DNA from 4 places in the Sutcliffiella sp. FSL R7-0096 genome. Region 3 is predicted to be linked to each of the others. Evidence: riboswitches for the same ligand, from Rfam matches in the RefSeq annotation. Region 3 holds a riboswitch; each other region holds the start of a gene.
The links. Region 3 has a riboswitch for S-adenosylmethionine ahead of MKY77_RS24235 (LLM class flavin-dependent oxidoreductase). Riboswitches for the same ligand answer to the same signal wherever they lie in the genome.
Positions count from the first base shown of each region.

Region 1: it holds a riboswitch for S-adenosylmethionine, as region 3 does, so the genes downstream of both, metE (5-methyltetrahydropteroyltriglutamate--homocysteine S-methyltransferase) here and MKY77_RS24235 (LLM class flavin-dependent oxidoreductase) in region 3, are expected to answer to the same signal.
Region 2: it holds a riboswitch for S-adenosylmethionine, as region 3 does, so the genes downstream of both, mtnW (2,3-diketo-5-methylthiopentyl-1-phosphate enolase) here and MKY77_RS24235 (LLM class flavin-dependent oxidoreductase) in region 3, are expected to answer to the same signal.
Region 4: it holds a riboswitch for S-adenosylmethionine, as region 3 does, so the genes downstream of both, MKY77_RS21265 (methionine ABC transporter ATP-binding protein) here and MKY77_RS24235 (LLM class flavin-dependent oxidoreductase) in region 3, are expected to answer to the same signal.

Region 1 covers NZ_CP152003.1:2,986,651-2,992,552, forward strand. Annotated here, with positions in the region: gene MKY77_RS15350 (glycosyl hydrolase family 18 protein) at 1-591, opposite strand, end outside; gene MKY77_RS15355 (hypothetical protein) at 735-1,082, shown strand; gene MKY77_RS15360 (BrxA/BrxB family bacilliredoxin) at 1,131-1,568, opposite strand; SAM riboswitch class I at 1,833-1,943, shown strand; cobalamin riboswitch at 2,014-2,206, shown strand; gene metE (5-methyltetrahydropteroyltriglutamate--homocysteine S-methyltransferase) at 2,357-4,654, shown strand; gene meaB (methylmalonyl Co-A mutase-associated GTPase MeaB) at 4,715-5,749, opposite strand; gene scpA (methylmalonyl-CoA mutase) at 5,742-5,902, opposite strand, start outside.
Region 2 covers NZ_CP152003.1:1,647,104-1,653,005, reverse strand. Annotated here, with positions in the region: gene MKY77_RS08415 (cupin domain-containing protein) at 7-540, opposite strand; gene MKY77_RS08410 (methylthioribulose 1-phosphate dehydratase) at 741-1,379, opposite strand; gene MKY77_RS08405 (2-hydroxy-3-keto-5-methylthiopentenyl-1-phosphate phosphatase) at 1,376-2,041, opposite strand; gene mtnW (2,3-diketo-5-methylthiopentyl-1-phosphate enolase) at 2,038-3,282, opposite strand; SAM riboswitch class I at 3,358-3,464, opposite strand; gene MKY77_RS08395 (pyridoxal phosphate-dependent aminotransferase) at 3,683-4,855, opposite strand; gene MKY77_RS08390 (carbon-nitrogen family hydrolase) at 4,954-5,736, shown strand.
Region 3 covers NZ_CP152003.1:4,746,528-4,752,429, forward strand. Annotated here, with positions in the region: gene MKY77_RS24225 (YjiH family protein) at 1-760, shown strand, start outside; gene MKY77_RS24230 (alpha-L-glutamate ligase) at 828-1,781, opposite strand; gene MKY77_RS24235 (LLM class flavin-dependent oxidoreductase) at 1,820-2,872, opposite strand; SAM riboswitch class I at 3,154-3,259, opposite strand; gene MKY77_RS24240 (hypothetical protein) at 3,580-4,080, opposite strand; gene MKY77_RS24245 (PTS transporter subunit IIBC) at 4,524-5,902, shown strand, end outside.
Region 4 covers NZ_CP152003.1:4,128,070-4,133,971, reverse strand. Annotated here, with positions in the region: gene MKY77_RS21280 (MFS transporter) at 1-192, shown strand, start outside; gene MKY77_RS21275 (hypothetical protein) at 314-649, shown strand; gene MKY77_RS21270 (diacylglycerol kinase family protein) at 720-1,601, shown strand; SAM riboswitch class I at 1,696-1,812, shown strand; gene MKY77_RS21265 (methionine ABC transporter ATP-binding protein) at 1,951-2,982, shown strand; gene MKY77_RS21260 (methionine ABC transporter permease) at 2,969-3,622, shown strand; gene MKY77_RS21255 (MetQ/NlpA family ABC transporter substrate-binding protein) at 3,642-4,499, shown strand; gene MKY77_RS21250 (carboxymuconolactone decarboxylase family protein) at 4,626-4,997, shown strand; gene MKY77_RS21245 (hypothetical protein) at 5,702-5,854, shown strand.

The DNA.
Region 1 (5,902 bases), 1.8 Mb from region 3:
TACTATTTTTCCATCTTCTGATATATTAGCAAATGCGTAGTTGATATGTGTTAATTTGCTTGCATCAATGTCGGTGACGTGGAATCCGGAATAACTGGCCCATCCGGCATAATAGCCGACCATTTTATATTCTGCGTCCATTTCTTCTTGATTTTCCACAGTGACTTTTTTCGTTGCTTCCGCCTTTTGTCCAGCGCTATCATATACAACGACTTTAAGTATCTGCTCCCCGTTTTCTACCCAGGGATCGGTTGCCCAATTGATAGTGTAAGGCGCTTCTGTCTTTTCGCCGATTAAGTAATCTCCATTACTAGAATAAAATTCAACCTTACTTATTTCGTTGTCATCCTTTGCTTCTACAAGAAGCTCCACATCACCACTGACAACCGAATCTTCCTTCTCTTCAGGAGAATGGCTGAAGCTAGTAATCTCGGGTGGGTTGTCTACCACTTTCTCCACTGCTTCTGATTCCTTTTCTGTAGGTAAATTAGTAGTTACTGTTTTAGTAGAAGTTGTCCAATATATAGCTATTGTACTTACTATAACAAGGAGAACCAAAATATATAATATACGCTTCCGTCTAAGTTGCATGTTCTTTAACTTCCTCCTATTACACTGCCTACCTATTATTGTAATATGCATGAGATGGAGGATGTAGCGGTAAATATTAGTGAAGGATTTCCCATAAAGTGGTATGATAAGATTGATTTCAGAATATGGAGGTAGGTGGATTTATGGGGAAAGCTAAGTGGATCACCATCATTATTTTTTCATTCTTACTATCTGCCTGTACACCCAACGAGTCTATTTCATTAGAAGGAAGCTTGCCACCTCTCCCAACAGTGTCTATTGATGGGAATGAAGTAAATATATACCGTGGCGATTATTGTTGGTTTGTATGCACTGATGATGAATCCATTGTTGAAAAAGTCAAAACCAAAAAACATTCCCAAGTCGCTAAGAATTCCCCCATATCCATTGGGTTTGCTTCTGAACTAAAACAGGATAGAATAATACTATTGAGCAAGGGACAAGATGAATTAGCACTAAGTGAACATCCACTTGTCCTGGAAGTAAAATAAAAAGAGTGCCGGTTCCATCAATGGGACCGGCACTCTTCTAATTAACTCTTAAAGCTCTTCACAATGATCTTCAAAATACCCTTGTAGCTTTGTGATAACTGACATTGGCGCATGGCCTTCGATTTCGTGTCTTTCTACCATCGTTACAATTTCACCATCTTTTAATAAGGCAAAAGAAGGAGAGGATGGTGGGTAACCTTCGAAATATTCACGTGCTTTCTCCGTCGCTTCTTTATCTTGCCCAGCGAACACAGTAACCAAGTGTGTTGGACGCTTGTCATAATGCACCGCATGCGTTGCAGCTGGACGAGCGATGCCGCCTGCACAACCGCAAACAGAGTTCACCATTACAAGTGTCGTCCCTTTACGCGCAAATGCTTCTTCTACATCTTCAACCGTTCTAAGTTGCTCATATCCAGCGTTATCCATCTCTTCTCTGGCAGTTCGAACAACATCATTCATAAACATATTAAAATCGATATTCATGTTGTATCACCTCAAGTTTTAAACTACTCTTATCATACCAATTTTTTTCAAATAAAAAAACAAAAAAGGTTTATTTTCTATACGGGCGGGTATTATATCACTAACATCTAGATATCCATACCCCTATACTCCCTAGATGAAGGAAAGTGATATGCTCACTTTCCTTTTTTTGTTTCAATCCATTACTTCTTAAAATTATCTTTGACAGTGTGGATTTGTCATGCTAGTATGATTATTAATTCTAAATTAATCAAATATTTAACACTCTTATTAAGAGAGGCGGAGGGACTGGCCCATTGATGCCCAGCAACCATTCAATACTTTGATTGAAAAGGTGCTAAATCCTGCATAGCTATTTGCTGTGAGTGATAAGAGAGGATTTTATTACACAGCCTCTCTATTTATTAGAGAGGCTTTTTAAATTATTTGATGATTATACTAAAACTTCATATCAAATGCATTAGGTGCTGAGCAAGTGATTCGCTCGGCTAAAAGGGAAGCCCGGTGTAATTCCGGCACGGTCCCGCCACTGTGATGGGGAGCGACTTATCAAAAATCCACTGTTTCATTTTGAAATGGGAAGGGATAAGAAGCAATGAACCTAAGTCAGGATACCTGCCTATTGTATGCGCTTGTACTCTACGAGGTTATAGAGGGGAGTGAGGAATACGTGTTGAGGATACCAGAATGTCTCAACTCTAGTTAAGTGTGCGTATGAATCTCCCTTTTTTTAAAAAAGGGAGATTTTTTAGTTGTAGACAAAATCACAATAAACAAGGAGAGATAAAATGACTAACACTTTAAGTTCAAATCTTGGATATCCACGAATTGGGGAAAAACGCGAATGGAAAAAGTCTCTTGAACAATTTTGGGCAGGTAATTTAGATAAAGATGTGTTTGTGAGACAAATGAAGGAATTACGCCTTCAATTTCTGAAAAAGCAAAAGGATCTAGGCATCGATTTAATCCCCACCGGTGACTTCAGTCTATATGACCATGTACTTGACACAGCAGTGATGTTTGGCCTTGTGCCCAAGCGATTTGAATACCAAGGTGGTACGGTGCCCCTGCAGACCTATTTCGCTATAGCCAGAGGTGCAGAAAATGCGGTTGCATCTGAAATGACTAAATGGTTTAACACAAATTATCACTATATTGTTCCTGAGTTGGAGGATGCTCTTCCCTGCTTAGTGGAAAACCGCCCCCTTCAATATTATAAGGAAGCTAAACAAAAGCTCGGAATTAAAGGAAAGCCCGTGATCTTAGGCCCTATCTCCTTTGTAAAATTGGCCAAAGGCTATGATAAAAGTCAGTTTCAAGCAGTTGTTGAGCGATTTATTCCTTTATATGCAGAGATTTTAAGAGAATTGCAGGAGGAAGATGTAGAATGGGTGCAAATCGATGAACCGATTCTATCTACAACCATCTCTACAGAAGAAATTGCATTATTTCACGATGTCTATCAAAAACTGTATGAAGCAGCACCATCTCTAAATGTGATACTACAAACCTACTTTGAAGGAGTAGATCACTATAAAGAAATAATTTCTCTTCCTGTAAAAGGAATAGGTCTGGATTTTGTACATGATCAAGGTCAAAATCTTGCTGCACTAAAGAGGGACGGGTTTCCAAAAGATAAAGTCCTTGCAGCGGGTATCATTGATGGTCGTAATATTTGGCGTACAGACCTTGAAGATACTTTTTCCATTCTGGAAGAGATTTCAAAGGTAGTAACGGAAAGCAATCTTATTGTGCAACCTTCTTCAAGCTTATTACACGTGCCTGTCACGGTGCAAAATGAAGAAACAATTGATGATTCATTAAAAGGTGCACTCTCATTTGCTGATGAAAAATTAAAAGAAGTAGCAGTGCTTGCAAAAGGTTTTCAAGATGGAAAAGAAACCATCCAGGATGAAATTGCATCATCCGCCAGGGCGATTCAAACATTAAAAAGTTATTCCAGCCGTAATAATATCGAGGTCCAAAAAAAGATTCGTAATTTAAATGATTATAAAGCTGAACGCAGATCTACATATGGTGTTCGCCAAAAATTGCAAGAAGATGCTTTTCAGTTACCGCTTTTACCGACTACGACGATTGGCAGCTTCCCTCAAACACAGGAAGTAATAAAACAAAGGCAAAAATGGAGAAAATCTAATTTAACTGACTTTGAATATGGAGAATTCATAGAGTCTGAAATAAAAAAGTGGATTCACATCCAAGAGGAAATCGACCTTGATGTTTTAGTGCACGGAGAGTTCGAACGAACCGATATGGTGGAATATTTCGGAGAAAAATTAGCTGGTTTTCAGTTTACGAAATTTGGTTGGGTTCAGTCGTATGGATCAAGATGCGTAAAACCGCCAATCATTTTTGGTGATGTCTCATTCCAAGCCCCAATGACCATAAAAGAAACTTTATTTGCCCAATCATTGACTGACAAGCCAGTAAAAGGAATGCTGACCGGACCTATTACCATATTAAACTGGTCTTTTGTTCGAAATGATATTCCACGGGATGATGTGGCAAACCAAATAGCACTTTCTCTTCGGAAAGAGGTAGAGTTCCTTGAAGGAAATGGTATTAGGATGATTCAAGTGGATGAACCAGCTCTTCGTGAAGGTCTTCCATTGAAAAAGGAAAAATGGGATGCCTATTTAAATGCAGCGGTTTATTCGTTCAAACTTGCAACATCTTCAGTCCAGGATGAAACACAAATCCATACTCATATGTGTTATTCGGATTTTGAAGATATTATCGATGCGATAAAAGCACTCGATGCCGATGTTATCTCCATAGAAACCTCCAGAAGTCATGGCTCACTCATCCATTCTTTTGAGGAAAATACGTATGACAATGGCATAGGACTTGGGGTATATGACATTCATAGTCCAAGGGTCCCTCATCTAGATGAGATAAGGAGCAACATTGACCGAGCCCTTCAAGTGCTTGACCCAAAGCAGTTCTGGATCAATCCGGATTGTGGTTTAAAGACTCGCGGTTTGGAAGAGACGGTCGCTTCCCTTAAAGTGATGGTTCAAGCTGCCAAACAAACTAGAGAAAGTCTGTTGGTTAAAGAGCGATAACCGAATAAAAGAAAAGGAATGCGAGAGTTATTTTGCAATCTCGCATTCCTATTTGAATAATCATCTTCCCTTTTCATTTCTCTTATAAATTTGCATCAGTCTATTCACACCTGCTGAGACAGAGAGCTCGTCCGTACTTATCTGCTTTTCTATCAGAGGTAAATTTGATGTGATATCTTCATCCCCAAAGAAAAGCATTTCTAGCTGGTCCTTTAAAGAAGTGTAGAACCAGCTCCGTTTTTGTTCTTTTCTCCTATATTCGAACTGCTCTGAAGCTTTGGTCACCTCAACAAATTTGTTAATCAGTTTCCATGTATGATCAATTCCCTGATTATGCAGCGCCGAACATGTAAATGCCTTCGTTTCCCATCCTTCTGTTGCAGGCTGAAGGAAATGAAGGATTTGTCTATATTCATGTGCGGTCCTCTCGGCTCTTGCTTTATTATCTCCATCCGCTTTGTTCACCACAATCGAATCAACAAGCTCCATAATGCCCTTTTTCATTCCTTGCAGCTCATCGCCTGCACCTGTTAGAACAAGCAGTAAAAAGAAATCTACCATATCTCGCACAATGGCTTCGCTCTGTCCGACTCCAACAGTCTCCACTAAAATCACATCATACCCTGCTGCTTCACATAAAAGAATGCTTTCCCTTGTCTTTCGATGAACTCCACCTAATGTGCCACTTGAAGGGGAGGGACGGATGAACGCCTGCGGATGCCTTGCGAGTTGTTCCATCCTCGTTTTGTCCCCTAGGATACTACCACCTGTCTTGGAACTGCTCGGATCAACTGCAAGCACGGCCACTTTATGGCCCTGCTCGCACAAATACAACCCGAATGCTTCAATAAAGGTGCTCTTTCCTGCACCTGGTACACCGCTTATTCCTATTCGAACAGAGTGCCCAGTGGATGGCATAATCTCCTGAATGATTTCCTGACTTTTATGAAAATGTCGTGTTGCATTGCTTTCCACAAGCGTGATGGCTTGAGCAAGGTCAGAACGGACTCCTTTATGGATACCTGAAATGATATCCGCTGTACTCCGCTCTTCCTTTTTAAGCACCTTTTTTCGAGGTTTGCGCTCTTTACTCATGCGTCTCTTCCACTTCCTCATAACCAAGGCGTTCGTAGATTTCCTCCAGGACCTTTTCGGCCGCCCTCGGGATGACCGTTCCAGGTCCGAAAATAGCCGAAGCGCCTTTACTATATAGGAATTCATAATCCTGTGCTGGAATTACCCCCCCAA
Region 2 (5,902 bases), 1.8 Mb from region 3:
TTTTTATTAGTTATTCACTTCTTCTTTTTCATAAATCGGTACCCAACCTTCTGTGGTTACGAAGATTCGAACTGCGACTACTTTACGATCCTCCATTAAGGTGAAGTAGTGGCGGACATTTGGCGGGACAGAGATTAAATCGCCAGGCTCCAATTCTACATCAAAGAAAGAGCCATCCTTTCCTTGAATAACGAATATACCATGGCCACTGACAATGAATCGAACTTCATCATCTGTATGATGGTGCTCTTTATTGAAGTTTTGAAGAAGTTGCTCCAAGTTAGGTGTTGTATCAGATAAAGAGATAACATCTTGTGCCTTGTACCCTCTTTTTAAGGAAATCGCAGCAATCTCATCTTTGAAAACTGTTAGGATTTCTTCTTTGTTTTCATCTGTTAAAGAAAAGTTTTCCTGCAAGTGTTGAGGGAGTTTCGCAATGTCCCAGTTTTCGTAGATTACTTCATTATCATTTAGGAAGCTTTCCACCTTTTCTTTCCCACTGATTCTTTCATCTGTTTCGTGTAATCTGATTTCTGCCATGTTAAATTCCTCCTTATTTTATATCATTATTAAACTCCGCTGTTGATTTCCGTACCGGGCTTCGCTTTCCGCGGGGCGTGTGCTCGAGCCTCCTCGCTCCGCTGTGGGGTCTCAAGCTACCGTTACCTCCCGCCGGAGTCTTCGCCCGTTCCTCCAATCAACAGCTAGGGAAACCTTTGAACTTACTTTCTATATAAGATTTAAATAGATATTTTTGGTTGGACCAAATTTTTTACACTTAATAATTTCAAATGATAGGAGAATAGAAACTCCCAGGCCTCTAGGTATTTTTTCGCTTCAAAGGCTGTTTTCCCCCAAACGGTGATTCCATGATTCCTGATAAGGACAGCTCCAGCATCTCCATCTATAAATTGAGAAAATTCATTTGCCAATGCTGGGATATCCGCATTGTTTCTTATGATTGGTATCCTTACTTCTGCATCTTCCTCCCAGATGCCGAAGGCTTTAATGATTTCTTGTCCTTTGAAAACAATCTCGCCGTGATCACCATATAACTCAGATATGACATTATTATCTACAGTATGGACATGCAAGGAACAACCAGCTTTTGTCTTCCGGTAAACTTCGAGGTGTAGTAATGTCTCTGCTGAAGGCTTCAACACAGTGCTTTCGACAGCTTTTCCCAATTCATCCACAAGCAGGAAATCTTCTGAAGTTATCTTTCTCTTGTCCTTGCCGCTTGAAGAAACCAAGAATTGAAGCGGTGTATCTGACACTTTGATGGAAAGGTTTCCACTTGTGCCAAAAAACCAATCACGCAAAGCCAATTCTTCCTTAACCTCAGAAAGTTCGGTCCATTTCTTTAAAAACTGACTCATGCAGTCACCTCCCGTTTTTTCAGAATGTCCATCACATCATAAAACGTTTCGAACGGTGAAAAGTCGATGGAGTGCTCCTCACACTTTTTAATCAGAAAGTCCCTCGCAATTACTTGGTCAGCAAGCTTTGCCGCTTCTAAATCAGTAATGGAATCGCCAATCACTATTTTTTCGGTGTCGGATTCGGCAAGCTTTCTGATAATGGAGGGCTTGCAGCACCCACATTCGTTGTTACAGTCCTCATCACACGAATGCGGCCAGAGGATGTTTATTGTTTCTCCAGAAAAATCGGAGTGATTACAATAGATGTTCGTTTCATCTACCAACCCTTCTAAAAGTGGTTTCACAAAGAAATCAATACCACCAGAAACAATATAGAATGGAATTCCCTCTTCTTTTGTAAATGCCACAAACTCTTTGAAGCCATCCCGTATCTCAGCGTAAGCTAATATATATTCCGTAATAGCCTCTTTTTTCTCAGAAGGAAGAAGGGCAAACATCTTCCCAACCCCTTCCTTGATGGAGATTTCTTGGGATAGTACCTGGTTTTTAATTTCGTCCCATTCTTCTGGGGCGTATTTCTTCATGATGGCAATGATATTGTCACTATTGGTGATGGTTCCATCAAAGTCACAAAAAATCATCTGCTTATTGACTGTCATGATGTAACCTCCACACTTCCCCATTGCTTAATGGCAACCTCAAGCTCAGGGTGCTTTTGGGCGTAAACTGTCAGCGATTCCCCAGCCTTCACCGCATCTACTGCCTGACGGAAAGCTTTTGCTCCGGCTGCCCCACCAAGCTCATGTCCGTGGACCCCTCCTCCTGCGTTGATGACCGCATCGTTCCCAAAATCCTGATAAAGTAGCGGTACGAGTCCTGGGTGTATCCCAGCTGATGGTACAGGCAAAGTCGTTTTCAACTGATTGTCAGCTACCGTCAGGGCATCCCGGATTCCGAGCGCTTGTTCCTTCGGCAACGCTACACTTCCATAAGGTGACGGAAATAAGGAAAAGTCAGCTCCTGCATAGCGTAAAAGTTTACCTAACAGTAATTCATTGGAAATGCCATAAAATTCTGACGGGGTCACCGCTCCGCTAACCGCCGGATGTGCCATGATCGGAATGGATACTTCCTTGTCTTCTGCCAAACTTTGAAGTGTATCAAGCCCATAAGCAAAAACATTAAATAGCAGAAAATCAGCACCTAATTCTACAGCCCTTTTTGCTTTATCCTTAAGCTCTAACGAACGGCCTGTCAGGTTTACCGCATATCTTGCACGATGACCTGTCTCCTCTTTCACTTCCTCTAAGATTCTTCTGCCTTCGGTAATCCTTTTTTCAAAAGGGGTAAGTTCGTTTTCAAACAATATTTCGTCATCCTTGATGAAATCCACTCCCCCGAGAGCCTGCTCCTTCAACTGATCAGTAAGATAAGCAAGGTCCCTGCCGATCACCCCTTTGAAAATGCTCATGACGAATGGTCTATTATGAACGCCTGTAGTGGTGCGAAGCCCCTCGATTCCAAATTTCGGTCCAGGATATGCCCGCTTCAAGTCATTACTGAACTCAAGATCGATTAACTTTATCTCCCCATCAAGCGAAAGCTTGCCGAATACAGTGGTTAAAATGGCTGGAAGGTCGTTGCTGTAATTGAAACTAGGATACGCAATTTGGATGATGCCGCGTGTTATGGTGTTCCCCAAATAAGCATCCACCCTGTCACTTGACGAAAGCTTTTTGACGCTTACCACTCTGCCTTTATGCTTTTTCAGCTGCTCCTGTTCAAGTTGTGGGAGGTCAGTCCAGGACCCGATTGTAAGTCCGAGTGCGATACCTTCCGCTTTTTTTTCAAGATTCCCTTTATGATCATGAACCAGATAGGTTGCTAGAATTTCTGACATTATGTACACCCTTTCCATCGATCTTAAAAAAACAAAAAACCTCTTCGATAAGAAGAGGTTCGTCTATCTAACGTCCTCTTATCTATCAGCTTCATGCTGCAAGATTTAGCACCGTGCTTAATAAAATTAAGTCGGTTGCCGGGTTTCATCGGGCCAGTCCCTCCACCTGCTCTTGATAAGATTGGATAATATAAATTTATTATTCACCGCTGTTAATTTCCTCATATGGCTTCGCTTTCCGTGGGGCGACCTTGAGCCTCCTCGTTTTCGCCTGCGGGGTCTCAACATTGTCGCTATTCCCCCACTGGAGTCTTCGCCATTTGCTCAATCAACAGCTAGTAATTTAACTGAATTCTAGTTGAGATTATGCCATCATTCTGCCTTTATGTCAACAGACTATTCAGAAAATCTTCAACTCTCTGATTCGTTGAACTGCTTCTTGCAACCTTTCCGTACTGGTTAATAAACCGACGCGTACATAGCCTTCGCCAAAGGATCCAAAGCCTATACCAGGCGCTACGACAACATGTGCTTCCTCAAGAAGCTTGTCTGCAAACTCCTTGGAAGTATACCCTTCAGGAACTTTTAACCATGCAAAAAAGGATCCTTTCGGTGCCTTTACTTCCCATCCAATTTCCCGCAACCCTTGAATAAGGACATTCCTTCTATCCTCATACAAATCTACAAGCTCCTGGACACATGTTTGTTTATCTAACAATGCTGTGGCAGCTGCCTCTTGGATCGCGCCAAAAATACTAACATACATATGATCCTGCAAAAGATTGATAGCTTTGATCACACTTTCATTCCCCACTGCAAACCCTACACGCCATCCAGCCATATTAAAAGTTTTCGACAAAGTATAGATTTCAATTCCGACATCCTTCGCACCTGGGGTCTGCATGAAGCTAAGTGGTTTTTTTCCATCAAAACCGATGGCACCATAGGCAAAGTCATGTACAACGCAAATATCGTGTTCATTTGCAAGTTTTACAGTTTCCTTAAAAAATGCTGAATTCGCCACAGCTCCTGTCGGATTATTGGGATAATTGAGGAACATGAGCTTAGCAGCTTCCAAGACTTCTGAATTGATATCTTCATAGTTTGGTAAAAAATGATATACTTCTTTTAATGGCATATATTCCATTTTAGCTTTGGCCAATGCCACTCCAGACCAATAATCTGGATAGCCCGGGTCTGGGACAAGGACGGTATCCCCTTCATTCAATAAACACTGGGGAATTTCCACTAGTCCAGCCTTGCCACCAAAGAGTATGGCTACTTCAGTATCTGGATTTATGTCCACATCGTATTCCCTTTTATAGAAAGTGGCAATAGCTTCTTTGAGAAATTGATGCCCCCGAAATGGGGAATATTTATGATGATCTGGTTTTTCAACTGCATCCTGTAACGAGCTTACAATATGTTCAGGTGTGGGCTGATCCGGGTTTCCTTGTCCTAGATTGATCACATCATGACCTTGTGCGACCACTTTCCCCACTTTTTCAACCAATGATGCAAAGAACTGTTTAGGCAGTGTATTTAATAATTCAGATTGTTGAAAGTGTTTCACCTTTTTCACCTACTTAGAAAATTCTTGAAATCCTAGTCACAAATCATATATTGTTAGATTCAACTTGTAAAGTATTTTTTCAACGGGGGGATAAACTTATGAAATGGAAAATAGCTTGTATTCAATTTGATATAGCCTTCGGAGATCCCGAAGCAAATATAGAAAAAGCTTGTGAACTGTTGACAGTGGCAGGCAATGATCGACCTGATATCATCGTATTACCTGAACTTTGGTCTACAGGCTATGATCTCGGACGCCTTGATAAGATTGCAGATTCTGGCGGTTTTGTTACAACCAAGTTCCTTAAATCTGCGGCAAAAGAGCTGAACGCTCACATTGTGGGTGGTTCTGTCGCCAAAAAAACAAACAAAGGGATTTATAACACGATGATTACGGTCAACAAAGATGGAGAAGTTGCCGGAGAATATAGCAAATTGCACCTTTTTCGATTGATGGACGAGCATCACTTCCTCCAGCCAGGAAAGACAGATGGAATGTTTGAGCTTGACGGAGAAACATGTGCTGGCTTCATTTGCTATGATATACGGTTTCCTGAGTGGATCCGTGCCCATACTACAAAAGATGCAAAAGCAATCTTTGTTGTTGCAGAATGGCCTTTGGCAAGGGTTGACCATTGGCGTACCCTTCTTATCGCCCGGGCCATTGAGAACCAGTGTTATGTAATCGCTTGTAACCGTTCAGGCGCAGATCCGAAGAATGCTTTTGCAGGACACTCCATGATTATTGATCCTTGGGGGGAAGTTTTGGCAGAAGCAGGAGAAAGAGAAGAGATTATTACTGCTGAAATTGATTTGGCTAAAGTGGAGGAAGTAAGGAAAAGAATCCCGATCTTTGAAGATAGAAGACCACAATACTATTAATTTAGCGGTTTAATAATACACCGCTGTTCCTTTCCGCGGGACGGTGCTGGAGTCTTCGCCATTAGCTCCAATCCATAGCTGAAAATTACAAAACGTAATGTTAGAACTTTTTCAAATAGCTCAGTTAGAGTTTTTTTTACACAGCCTTAAGTAAATGAAGTCATTA
Region 3 (5,902 bases):
GCAGTATGAAGAAGGTTATTACACAAAGCGTGAGGCAGCGGTAATCGCAACCACGTTCTCCATCGTTTCCATCACGTTCAGTTTGGTGGTCATCACCCAAGTCGGACTTGGCAGTATGTTCATTCCGTTTTATATCACCATTGGTGTTGCAGGCTTAATAGCCGCGATTATCATGCCTCGTATCCCTCCATTATCCAGAAAGCCGGATACCTATTATAACGGGGAGGAACAGGCTGAAAAAGATTTGATCCCAGCAGGCCATTCTCCGTTGAAATGGGGCTACAGCCAAGCCGTGGAGCGTGCCGCAAAAAATAAGAGTGCCGGTAAATTTTTCCGAGACGGCGGCCGCAATGTCCTTGATATGTGGATGGGGGTTGCACCAATCGTAATGACATTCGGTACGATTGCACTTATTTTAGCAGAAAATACGAAATTATTCGTGTACCTCGGAATGCCTTTCATTCCACTGCTGGAACTATTGCAAATACCTGATGCAGCTGAGGCATCCAAGTCCCTTATCGTCGGATTCGCGGACATGTTCCTGCCAGCGATTTTGGCATCTGAAATTCCTAGCGAGTTAACCCGCTTCGTCGTTGCGGCAGTTTCTGTCACACAGCTGATCTATCTATCTGAGGTCGGGGGCGTTATCTTAGGTTCTAAAGTACCTGTTTCGCTTTGGGAAATGTTTGTCATCTATATCCTACGTACGTTGATTACGTTACCTGTCATCGCGTTAATGGCGCATTTATTTTTCTTTTAATAGAATGCTGAAAAAGCTATCCGGAGGGTTCCTTTCAGAACTCCTGGATAGCTTTTTTATCTGCGTTTTAAAGGACTTCTGCTCCCTTTAGACTCTCTAACTCTTTTTCAAGTAATTTTGCAAGCTCTAGCATACCGTACTTGCCGGCTGCTTTCTCAGCGTCTGCATTATAGTTTGTATTTGTGTTGACATCATATGTGTAGATGACGCCATTTTCATCGCGGATGAATTCAATGCCCGCTACTTGAATGTTGTTAGCTTGCAGGAAAACCTCGTATTTTTTTATGATCGGGTCGGCAAAGCCTTCCACGATACGGAATTTCGGCTTCTCTTCTACTTCTTCGCCTACCGGGCAGAAAAGATCGCCGATTTGGCAGGCATCCGCCGGGCACAGTTCGAACCCTTCCGATGTATCGACTTGGACCGCATAGACAAACTTCCCACCGATAAATTCACAACGGGTGATAAAAGGCTCCGGGGCCTGGATATATTCCTGGATCAGTGTAATGCCATCCACCGGTTCTTCAAAATCCGGGCCATAAAGATATTCTTCAAGCGAAGCGGTAGAGTGGAACAATTGTACTCCAAGCCCTTTTCCTGCGCGATTATGCTTCGTTATAAAAGAAGCTGTTCCGATTCGTTTGGCGGCCTGCAAAATGTTTGATTTCCCTACTGCAGCAATGGTCTTTGGCGTTTTTATCCCGGCCTTCTCGAGGGCCGTATATTGGTTAACCTTGCTTAGCTCCAACTGCAGGGCGCGGCTGCCGTTCAGTACTTTCCTGTCATGATGCTCCAGCCAAGCAAGTACTGACCCAGTCAATTCCGGTGCAAAACGATGGTTCCGTGTATGGGAAGAAGCGCTCATTCTATTGTAGAAAACGCCTTCAGGGGGCGCTTCTGTCAAAGGCACCACCCCTTCGTCCAGATGCCATTCTTCAAAGGGAAGTCCCAATTCTTCCAGTCTATTTGTAAGATGTGTCGTCCATTCACTATTTTCATGAATAATATAGATTTTTGCCACGATGTCTTCCTCCATTTTCTAAAAGTTTTCTGCTGACGTTACGCTTTGGCAAGTTCTTCCACTTGAGGGTGGACAAGTGGCATTACCTGTTTGGCAAAGCGCTCCATCTCCTCTAGTTGTGGGGAGAACTGCAACAACAATAGGTCCACCCCTGCCTCTTCGTATTCTTTTATTCTAGCGGCGATCTGCTCTGGTGTGCCAACAAGGTTAGGACGCAATCCTCTATTGGATACGGAATAATCCTGGAGCTGCAGTTGCTGTTCTAATTGGGATTTGCTTGTAAAATCCTTAAATCCTGCATATGCTTCCGATTCCTTCACATCTGTAATCCGTGCTAGTTCTGCTTGTGCCTCTTCCTCAGTATCCCTGCATATGACATAAGCAGCCATCCCAAAGGATTGAAACGATTGGTTGGAAGCCTCGGATCTCTTCTCTTTCATTCCAGCAATTTTTGTTGCCACTTCCTCCACGGTTCCGCCATGCATCACATAAGCATCGCAGTGGGAAGCAATGACCTCTTTGCCTTTTGGACTTTCCCCTCCCGCATAAAGAATCGGGTTGGGACGCTGAACAGGCTTCGGGAAAAGTTTCGTATCTTTCAGTTGATAATATTTTCCGTCATAACTAAAAGAGTCTTCCGTCCATAATCCTTTGAGTACCTCGATAAACTCCTTTGTGCGATCATAGCGCTCGTCGTGTTCCGTGAAGATTCCTCCATATTGACGAGCCTCCTCCTCCCACCAAGCAGAAACGACATTCAAAGTAAAACGCCCGTTGCTGATATGATCGATATTCGCTGTTGCCTTTGCTGCAATCGCCGGGTTATGGAACCCGGGCCTAATCGCCGTCATAATCTCAATCTTTTCCGTGACAGCAGCAAGGGCAGCCGCCGTCGACCATGCTTCCAACGTATCTTCTTGCGGTCCTTTAATATCATTTAAAAATAATTCCGCAATCAGTGTTGTATCAAATCCAAGCTGTTCGGCTTGCTGAATTACTTTTTTCGCATAATCAAATGTCGGAAGCATGTTTTCGTCCTCCACATTACGTAACCATCCGCCGAATACCGGCAACCAAAAACCAAATTTCATCTCACGCTTCCCCCTCAATATTTGTTGTAAAGCATTATAGGATATGTCGGCAGCCAACTTAGCTGGTGATTATAGCGAAAGGCGAAGACTCCGGCGGGAGATTGCGCTTGGGTGGAGACCCCGCAAGTTTGCTGGGGAGACTCCAGCGGCGCCCCCACGGAAAGAGAAGCCTAGCTCGGAAATCAACAACGGTGCATCAACAAACAAATCCTTCAAGTGGAAAAAGACAAACAAAAAAACTTCTCCGATAAGAAGAAGTTTGAGTATGATCCCGTAACATCCACTTATCTCTCAAGAACATTTGTCTTGCTGGAATTGGCACCAATACATCATCTGTATGGTTGCCGGGCTTCATAGGGCCAGTCCCTCCACCTCTCTTGATAAGAAAACTTACTATTCAATTATTATTAACTAAATTAATCCTATCACGAAACTTGGGAATGGACAAGTCTTTCGTATAACTAAATAAAGTTGGGGTATTGATAGCTTATTTATTGGATGGTTAATTAATGATTGGATGATTTCGGGTTTTTGCTTGTTTAGTGAGGGGATGAAGACACTTTCATGCTTAATTTCTCCTCGGAATTGTCTTCCTCCACCTTATGAGGACACTTTCGTGTTTAAAATCACAGAATTGTCTTCATCGAATCCAAAAAATTTAACCTAAAAAACGCCCTCCAAAATGGAAGGCGCCCCTCTAAAAACTATTACTGTAAATCTTTTTCAAAATTTGGCGCATGCAAGCCTGCTGATTCAAAAGTCTCTCCAATTTTCTCATGGAAACTTTGCAATGCAGCATCCATCTCGTCCATTTCAGACTCTTCTGCCAACGCTGCGGCACGCTCTTCGAAATATACGGCTAACAATTCGATGGACTCTTTCATGTCACCCTGAAGGTTAGAATTTAAGCTTTCCGCTATCTCTATCCCGCGAAGTTCGTTCGCGATGCGGTTGCTTGCTTTTACCGCTGCTTCATGATCTCCCGTTCCTTCTGATCTTTCATAGGATGTTACAACTTCCAGATGCTTGCGGATGGTCTGAATCATTTCCATCTGTATATTCATAAGGACTGTTACCGTTTCCCCATTCTGGTCAGCATCAGCAGCAACCTTTTCTGACTCGGTAATGTCCACTTTATTTGTTTCCTCTGTGCATGCAGATAAGACAATTATTAAAACAAGTATCATTGAAAAAATCCATTTTTTCATATTCAAATCTCCTTTCATTACGGAAATAGTGTACTCGTTTTCATGACCACTGTATAGAGCTAACTGCGATGTTAGATTCTTCAAAAAATTTTCCTGAAAGGCTGTTTTCTGATACTTGTTGCTTTTTCGCATTTATAAATAAATCGTTATATTCCTAGCTTTTCTGGCTATTCAAAATAGCTTACCTGTAAAAGGTCCAAATGCCGACTTTTTACTAGCGAATAGTACATTCTTTGAGAAAAGAGCCTCCCGAAATAATTTCATGTCATTTTTATGTTCCTTGTTAATTATTTATTAAAATAATATTTTCTTCTTGCATTGTCACCCGACATCTCTTACAATAGGTAAATGCAAACGGTTGCACTCCATGTGCACTAATTTATATAAAAATGAATTCGTTTTCATCAAAAAATAGAAAAATAGATAGAAAGAAGGCTGTTAAAATGAAAAATTTATTGTCTTTCGATTTTTGGCAGAAATTCGGTAAAGCTTTATTGGTAGTGGTTGCAGTAATGCCTGCAGCTGGTATTATGATTTCTCTTGGTAAGTTAGTTGGGATGACTGGTGGAGACATGGCTCTTGTGCAAACGATTGCAAGAGTGATGGAAGATATCGGTTGGGGGATCATCACCAACCTACACGTATTGTTTGCGGTTGCCATTGGTGGCTCGTGGGCAAAAGAGCGTGCAGGTGGAGCTTTCGCTGCGTTGATTGCATTTGTTCTTATCAACCGTATCACTGGTGCGATCTTTGGTGTTAACAATGATATGGTAGCGGACCCTGAAGCTACTTTCACCACACTTTTTGGGCAAGAACTTATTGTCGGTGACTACTTTACCACTGTGTTAGGAGCCCCTGCATTAAATATGGGAGTATTCGTTGGTATCATTGCCGGTTTCCTTGGTGCTAACCTTTTCAATAAATTTTACAACTATAGTAAATTACCAGACTCTTTATCATTCTTTAACGGTAAACGTTTTGTTCCATTCGTTGTAATTGGTGGATCTGTCATTGCGGGTGTTGTCCTTAGTGTTGTTTGGCCGTTCATTCAAGGATTGTTAAACGATTTCGGTGTGTGGATCGCTTCTTCTAGAGACAGCGCGCCAATCGTTGCACCATTTATATTCGGTGCGCTTGAGCGTTTATTATTACCATTCGGATTGCATCATATGTTGACGGTTCCGATGAACTACACGTCACTAGGTGGAACTTATACGATTCTAACTGGTGGTAGCGCAGGTTCTGTTGTAGCAGGACAAGATCCATTATGGTTGGCTTGGATTGCCGATCTAAACAACTTCCTTGCGGCTGGTGATACCGAATCTTATGAAGCACTTCTACGCGAAGTGGTACCTGCTCGTTTTAAAGTAGGTCAAATGATTCTTTCTTGTGCAGCATTAATAGGTATCGCTTATGCGATGTATCGCAATGTGGACAAGGATAAGCGTAAAAAGTACAAGTCTATGTTCTTATCTGCAGGTCTTGCAGTATTCTTGACTGGTGTAACAGAGCCAATCGAATTTATGTTTATGTTTGCTGCTCCAGTGTTATATGTGATGTATGCGATCATGACAGGACTTGCGTTTGCGATTGTTGATATCATTGATATTCGTGTCCATGCATTCGGGGTAATTGAGTTGCTGACTCGTACACCAATGATAGTAAAAGCTGGATTATGGTTGGATCTAGTGAACTTTGTGGTTGCATGTCTCGTATTCTTCGGATTGAACTTTGCAGTAGCGAACTTCATGATCAAGAAATTCAACTTCCCTACTCCGGGACGTAACGGAAATTACATTGAGCAAGAAGAAGGCGCTGGAAA
Region 4 (5,902 bases), 620 kb from region 3:
TTCTCACTCGGATGGGCAAGCATGGGTCCGGTGTCTATGACGATTGTGCTTTTGTATGGGGAATATTGGGGATATTCGATTGTTTTCTCCATCACGGCGGTGCTTTATCTGACAAGTTCTATTTTCTTTTATTTGATGTTTAGAGAAAAATCGACGGCAACCTATCAAAAGACTATGGTAAAGACATCATAGTCTGACATATTTCTTGGGAAATGAAGAACAGTTATCGGAAATACTCGGTAATTGTTCTTTTTAAATTGCAGGGATTCAGTTAACTTATACGGAATCTAATAGGCAAAGGGGGCGGGTTTGTATGGTAAAAGAGAGCTTGGAAATATTTATCGCAAAAGCAAAAGGGAAATTGCATGTGTTGGAAATCTTACCTTACTACAGTCTGCGCTGCTGCTTGGTCGCCTATGGAGAAAAGACAGTCTTTTCGCTATGTAAAAATGTTCTGAAGGTCGAGGAAGAAGCAAACATGGTGGATATAGTGATAGAGGGGTCTACAGAAGAAATCATCAAATTATTGAATGGTACCAAAATGAGGGAGATTAAAGGGTTGTCATTCAAGGGTTCCTTCAGACATTACCTGTTGCTTGATTCCCTTTTTACTTTAGTGAACCGTTCAGAAAGAAAAGAGGTCTCGTAAAGGAATTGTGCACGCCTATAGCGAAATAAGAAGAGGTAGAAAAAGAGAAGATTATAGGCGGTGTAAGATTGTGTATTATTTTATTGTAAATAAGACGGCTGGTAACGGAAAAGGACTGCGTGTTTGGGAAGCTACGGAAAAGTTGTTAAAGGTTAAAAAAGTAGTGTATAAGGTTTCCTTTACTGAATATAAAGGTCATGCCGGTAAATTAATGGAACAGATAGATGACGTGATAACTGCGGTAATAGTGGTTGGGGGAGATGGAACGATCCATGAAGTAGTGAATCGATTGGTTGCAAAAGAGGTGGCTCTCGGGATTGTTCCTGCTGGATCTGGTAATGACCTGGCAAGAAGCCTGGGGGTCCCTTTTGTTGCTAAAGGGGCGTTGGATCGAATTTTAGCTGGAGAAGTTTTTAGCATCGATATCCCTAAGGTAGGGGAGGAGTATTTTATTTCCATTGCAGGTTTAGGCTTTGACGGGCAGGTTGCGGAAGTTACGAATAAGTCGAAATCGAAGCGTTTTTTGAATAAAATAGGACTTGGTGGTTTGTCCTATATAATAAATATCTTTAAAGTTCTGTTTACATATAAATCTTCTAAGGTCTCCATAATAGTGGATGGCAAAATTAGCGAATACGATGATGTCTGGCTCGTGGCAATTGCTAATCTGCCCTACTATGGCGGGGGGATCAAGATATGTCCGGAAGCCAAAGCGGATGATGGGTTATTGGATGTGTGTGTGGTATCCGGAATTGGGAGATGGGAGCTGCTTTTCGTTTTCCCACTAGCCTTTAAGGGGAAGCACGTAAATCATCGGCATGTGACGATGCTTAGGGGATCATCCATTCAAGTGAAACCAGAGGAACCTTTAATCATGCAGTGTGATGGGGAAATAATACGAAGTGGGGGAAGGGATTTCAGAATAAAAAAGAACGGACTGAGAGTTTTATAAAAGTTTTTAATTGACATGTTATTTGCACCCGTGATACGATAACATTCGTTAATTCAAATTGCCCAAATACTTAACTTAAATTATATATGTTAATCTCTTATCGAGAGAGGTGGAGGGACGTGCCCGATGAAACCCGGCAACCGTCAACAAGGAATTGTTGAAATGGTGCCAATTCACACAAAGTAAAGTTATTTGCTTTGATAGATGAGAGAAAGGACTTTTCTCATTTAATCCTTTCTGCTCATTATTGCGGAAGGGATTTTTTATTTTTCAAGTGGGAACCAAAACGTTTGATTAAACCTAATTGGGTAAGCTAAAACAAAGCAAATGTAAGAAGGAAGGTGCATGCATGATTTCACTTCAAGGTGTTAAAAAAGTTTTTAAAACGAAAAATGGACCGGTTACAGCTGTTGATAATATAGATTTATCCATCAACCATGGCGAAATATTTGGTGTGATTGGATACAGTGGAGCAGGGAAAAGTACCCTGATCCGCATGCTAAACGGACTGGAAACTCCTACAGATGGGGTGGTGGATGTAGCAGGAAGAAACCTTGCGAAGGTAAAGGGCAGGGAACTGAGACAAGCACGCCAGGAAATCAGTATGATTTTCCAACATTTCAATCTTTTATGGTCAAGGACGGTAAAGGAAAACATCGCGTTTCCGCTTGAGATTGCTGGAGTCAGTAGGACAGAACGCAATAAGCGAGTAGATGAACTTATCAAACTTGTAGGGTTAGAAGGAAGGGGAGACTCTTATCCATCTCAACTAAGTGGGGGACAAAAGCAAAGAGTCGGGATTGCAAGGGCGCTTGCAAATAACCCAAAAGTACTTTTATGTGATGAAGCGACTTCTGCTTTGGATCCACAAACCACGGATTCCATCTTAGACCTCTTGGTCGATATCAATAAGCGATTATCTCTGACGATCGTACTGATCACACATGAAATGCATGTCATCCGTAAAATCTGTCATCGCGTAGCTGTCATGGAGAATGGGAAAGTCGTGGAACAAGGTGATGTTCTAAATGTATTCCGCAAGCCCGAGCAGCCTATCACGAAACGCTTCGTCAAGCAGGTGACAGAACCGGAAGATACACAAGAGACAGTGGAACATCTTTTGGCAGAATATCCGCAAGGTAAAGTGATACAGTTAACATTTGTAGGTACTTCGGCGGAACAGCCTTTGATAACGAACTTGATTCGCAGGTTTCCGATTGATGTGAACATTCTTCAAGGTAAAATATCACAGACTCAAAACGGAGCATACGGCACTCTTTTTGTACATCTTGATGGAGAAGAAGCCCAAGTACAAGAGGCATTGGCATTTATCCGTGAGCAGCAAGTGGAGTTGGAGGTGATGACACATGGAACGCGTTAATTGGGACAAAATGTGGGATGCTACCTTAGAAACCCTTTATATGAGTAGTATATCTGTTGTTGCCACTTTCATCTTAGGGATCGTCTTAGGACTGTTATTGTTTTTAACATCGAAGGGCAATATTTGGGAAAGTCGTATCATTAATGGAATTGTAGCGGCGTTTGTGAATATCTTCCGTTCCATCCCATTTGTCATTTTAATATTTTTACTTATTCCTTTCACAAGGTTCATCATGGATACCATCATCGGTGCCAACGCTGCCCTGCCTGCTTTGATTATAGGGGCTGCACCATTCTACGCCCGTATGGTTGAAATTGCGCTACGTGAAATTGATAAAGGTGTCATTGAAGCAGCACGTTCCATGGGAGCTAAAACAACAGAAATCATCTGGAAAGTATTGATTCCGGAATCGATGCCAGCATTGGTTTCCGGTATAACCGTAACTGCCATTGCAATCGTAAGTTACACGGCGATGGCGGGAATCATCGGTGCAGGTGGGTTGGGTAACCTGGCATTCTTAGATGGGTTCCAGCGTAACAACTGGGAAGTAACACTTGTATGTACTGTCATCATTTTAATCATTGTGTTTATCATCCAATTTATTGGAGATTTGGTTACAAATAAACTAGACAAACGATAAGAAAGCGGGGATTTTTCAGATGAAAAAGTTATTAAGTTATGCAGTGGTTTCATTATTAGTACTGGTTTTGGCTGCTTGTGGTACAAGCAATGAAGGTGGAGAAAGTGGTACAGGTTCAAACATTGAGGAAGGTAAACTCGTTATTGGGGCTTCCAATGTGCCACATTCAGAGGTTCTGGAAGAAGCAAAGGCTTTGCTTGAAGAAAAAGGAATCGAATTAGAGATTAAGACATTTACAGACTATATTCTTCCAAACCAAACACTTCGTGATGGAGATATTGATGCAAACTATTTTCAACATGAGCCATATTTAAAATCTCAAATTGCAGAAAATAATTACGACTTTGTAAGTGCTGGCGGTGTGCACATTGAACCTATCGGTGTATATTCTCAAAAATATGATAGCCTTGAGGAACTTCCTGAAGGTGCACAAATTTTAATGAGTAATTCAGTTGCAGATCATGGTCGTATTTTGGCGATGCTAGAGGAAAAAGGTTTGATCACTCTAAAAGAGGGTGTAGAAACTACATCCGCTACAATTGATGATATTGAAGACAATCCGAAAGACCTGCAATTCAACACACAATTTGACGCAGCTTTTCTACCTCAAGCATACTTGAATGGTGATGGAGATGCAGTATTGATTAATGGGAACTATGCCTTGGGTGCAGAAATTGATCCAGAAGAAGAAGCAATTGCATTAGAATCTGGTGAAAACAACCCGTACGTAAACCTAATTGTTGTACGTGAGGAAGACAAAGACAACGAGCAAATCAAAGCATTGGTGGAAGTGCTCCAGTCTGATGAAATCAAAGCGTTCATCGAAGAAAAATATAAAGGCTCCGTACTACCAGCAAAAGCTGCTGATGAGGAGTAAACATTTGAGAACCCCGTGCTATATAGGCACGGGGTTTTAATTTAAAATATTTGTCGCTCATGAATACTTACCTCCCACCTAAACAAATACTAACTCTGTGAAAAATAAGGATGGGAGTTGTCTTCAATGGAACAACATGATGAGCCGAAAAACTATGCAGAAGCAGCACTTCATGATTATAAAGCAGGTCTTGGTGTCTTTAGCGAAAAGATGCCTGAGCTTGCACATCATTACAACGAGTTCACGGAAGCTTGTTTTAAAGAGGGCGTACTCGATAAAAAGCAGAAACAATTGATAGCTCTTGGTGTTAGTGTGTATTCCCAAGATGAGTATTGTATTGTGTATCACACAAAAGGTTGTTTGGACCAAGGTGCCACAGAGCAAGAAATCTTGGAAGTATGTGGTGTGACAGCAGCATTTGGTGGTGGCGCGGCAATGAGCCAATCCGTAACCTTGGTGCAGTCTTGTATCAGCGATTTTAATGAATTGAAGCATTGATTTTCGAGAGTCTGACCTTTTGGGGTTGGGCTTTTTCATATTTAGGAAATACAAAGCGGACGGATTTAGTACCAGGGAGATGGGGAACGGATCAGCAAAACGAATTACAACTTGGTGCTTAGGTTTGCTTAATTTTAGTGGATAATTGGCGAAAAACAAAAAAAGGTTGGGCTTTTAAACATGTTTCAAATGGTTCGGCCAAACTTTCCGTTATTTCGGACATTCTTACACTAGTTTTAAGGGGTGTTCGGACAATTGACGAGACCGTTTGGACAAGAATATAAGAGCATTCGGACATTTGAAAATTTGGTTCGGACAAGTAACGGGAAACTTCGGACATTTGGGTAGGGCAGGCTAAATATCAACAATAACCAGCATGATCAGCGTCCACTATCATGTCTCCACATTACATGTAAATACTACCATCCATGAAGTTAATATCAGGACACCCAGAACGCCTTAGCAATCCAGAGAAATACTAAGTCTCCTTTCAACTACCTCCCCTAATCCCTCCACAACCCACAATATCCTCAGTAATCGCCCCATACTTTGTTTGGATAAAATAACCATCCCTGCTATGATTAATAAAGTGTTTATAACAAATACTTTGAGGGTATCAGAAAACTGGTGCAAAAAATAAACACTTATAAATAGGAAGGGAATGGTTTATTATCCATCAGGTACAAGTTAAGTACACAGGTGAAATGGAGAAGGCGATGTTTCAAGCATACGGTTTTGGTTATGAGGAGTACTCAAAGAAGCTCTCAAAACTTCTGGAAGTTGAGCAGAAACGAGAAGAGGATTACCAAAAGAGCTTGGAGATTGTTGAAGAAATAGACCGTAATTACCGTCCATAGAACGTGCAGTGAAAAGCTGGAAGATTGACCATATAAATATAGATGAAA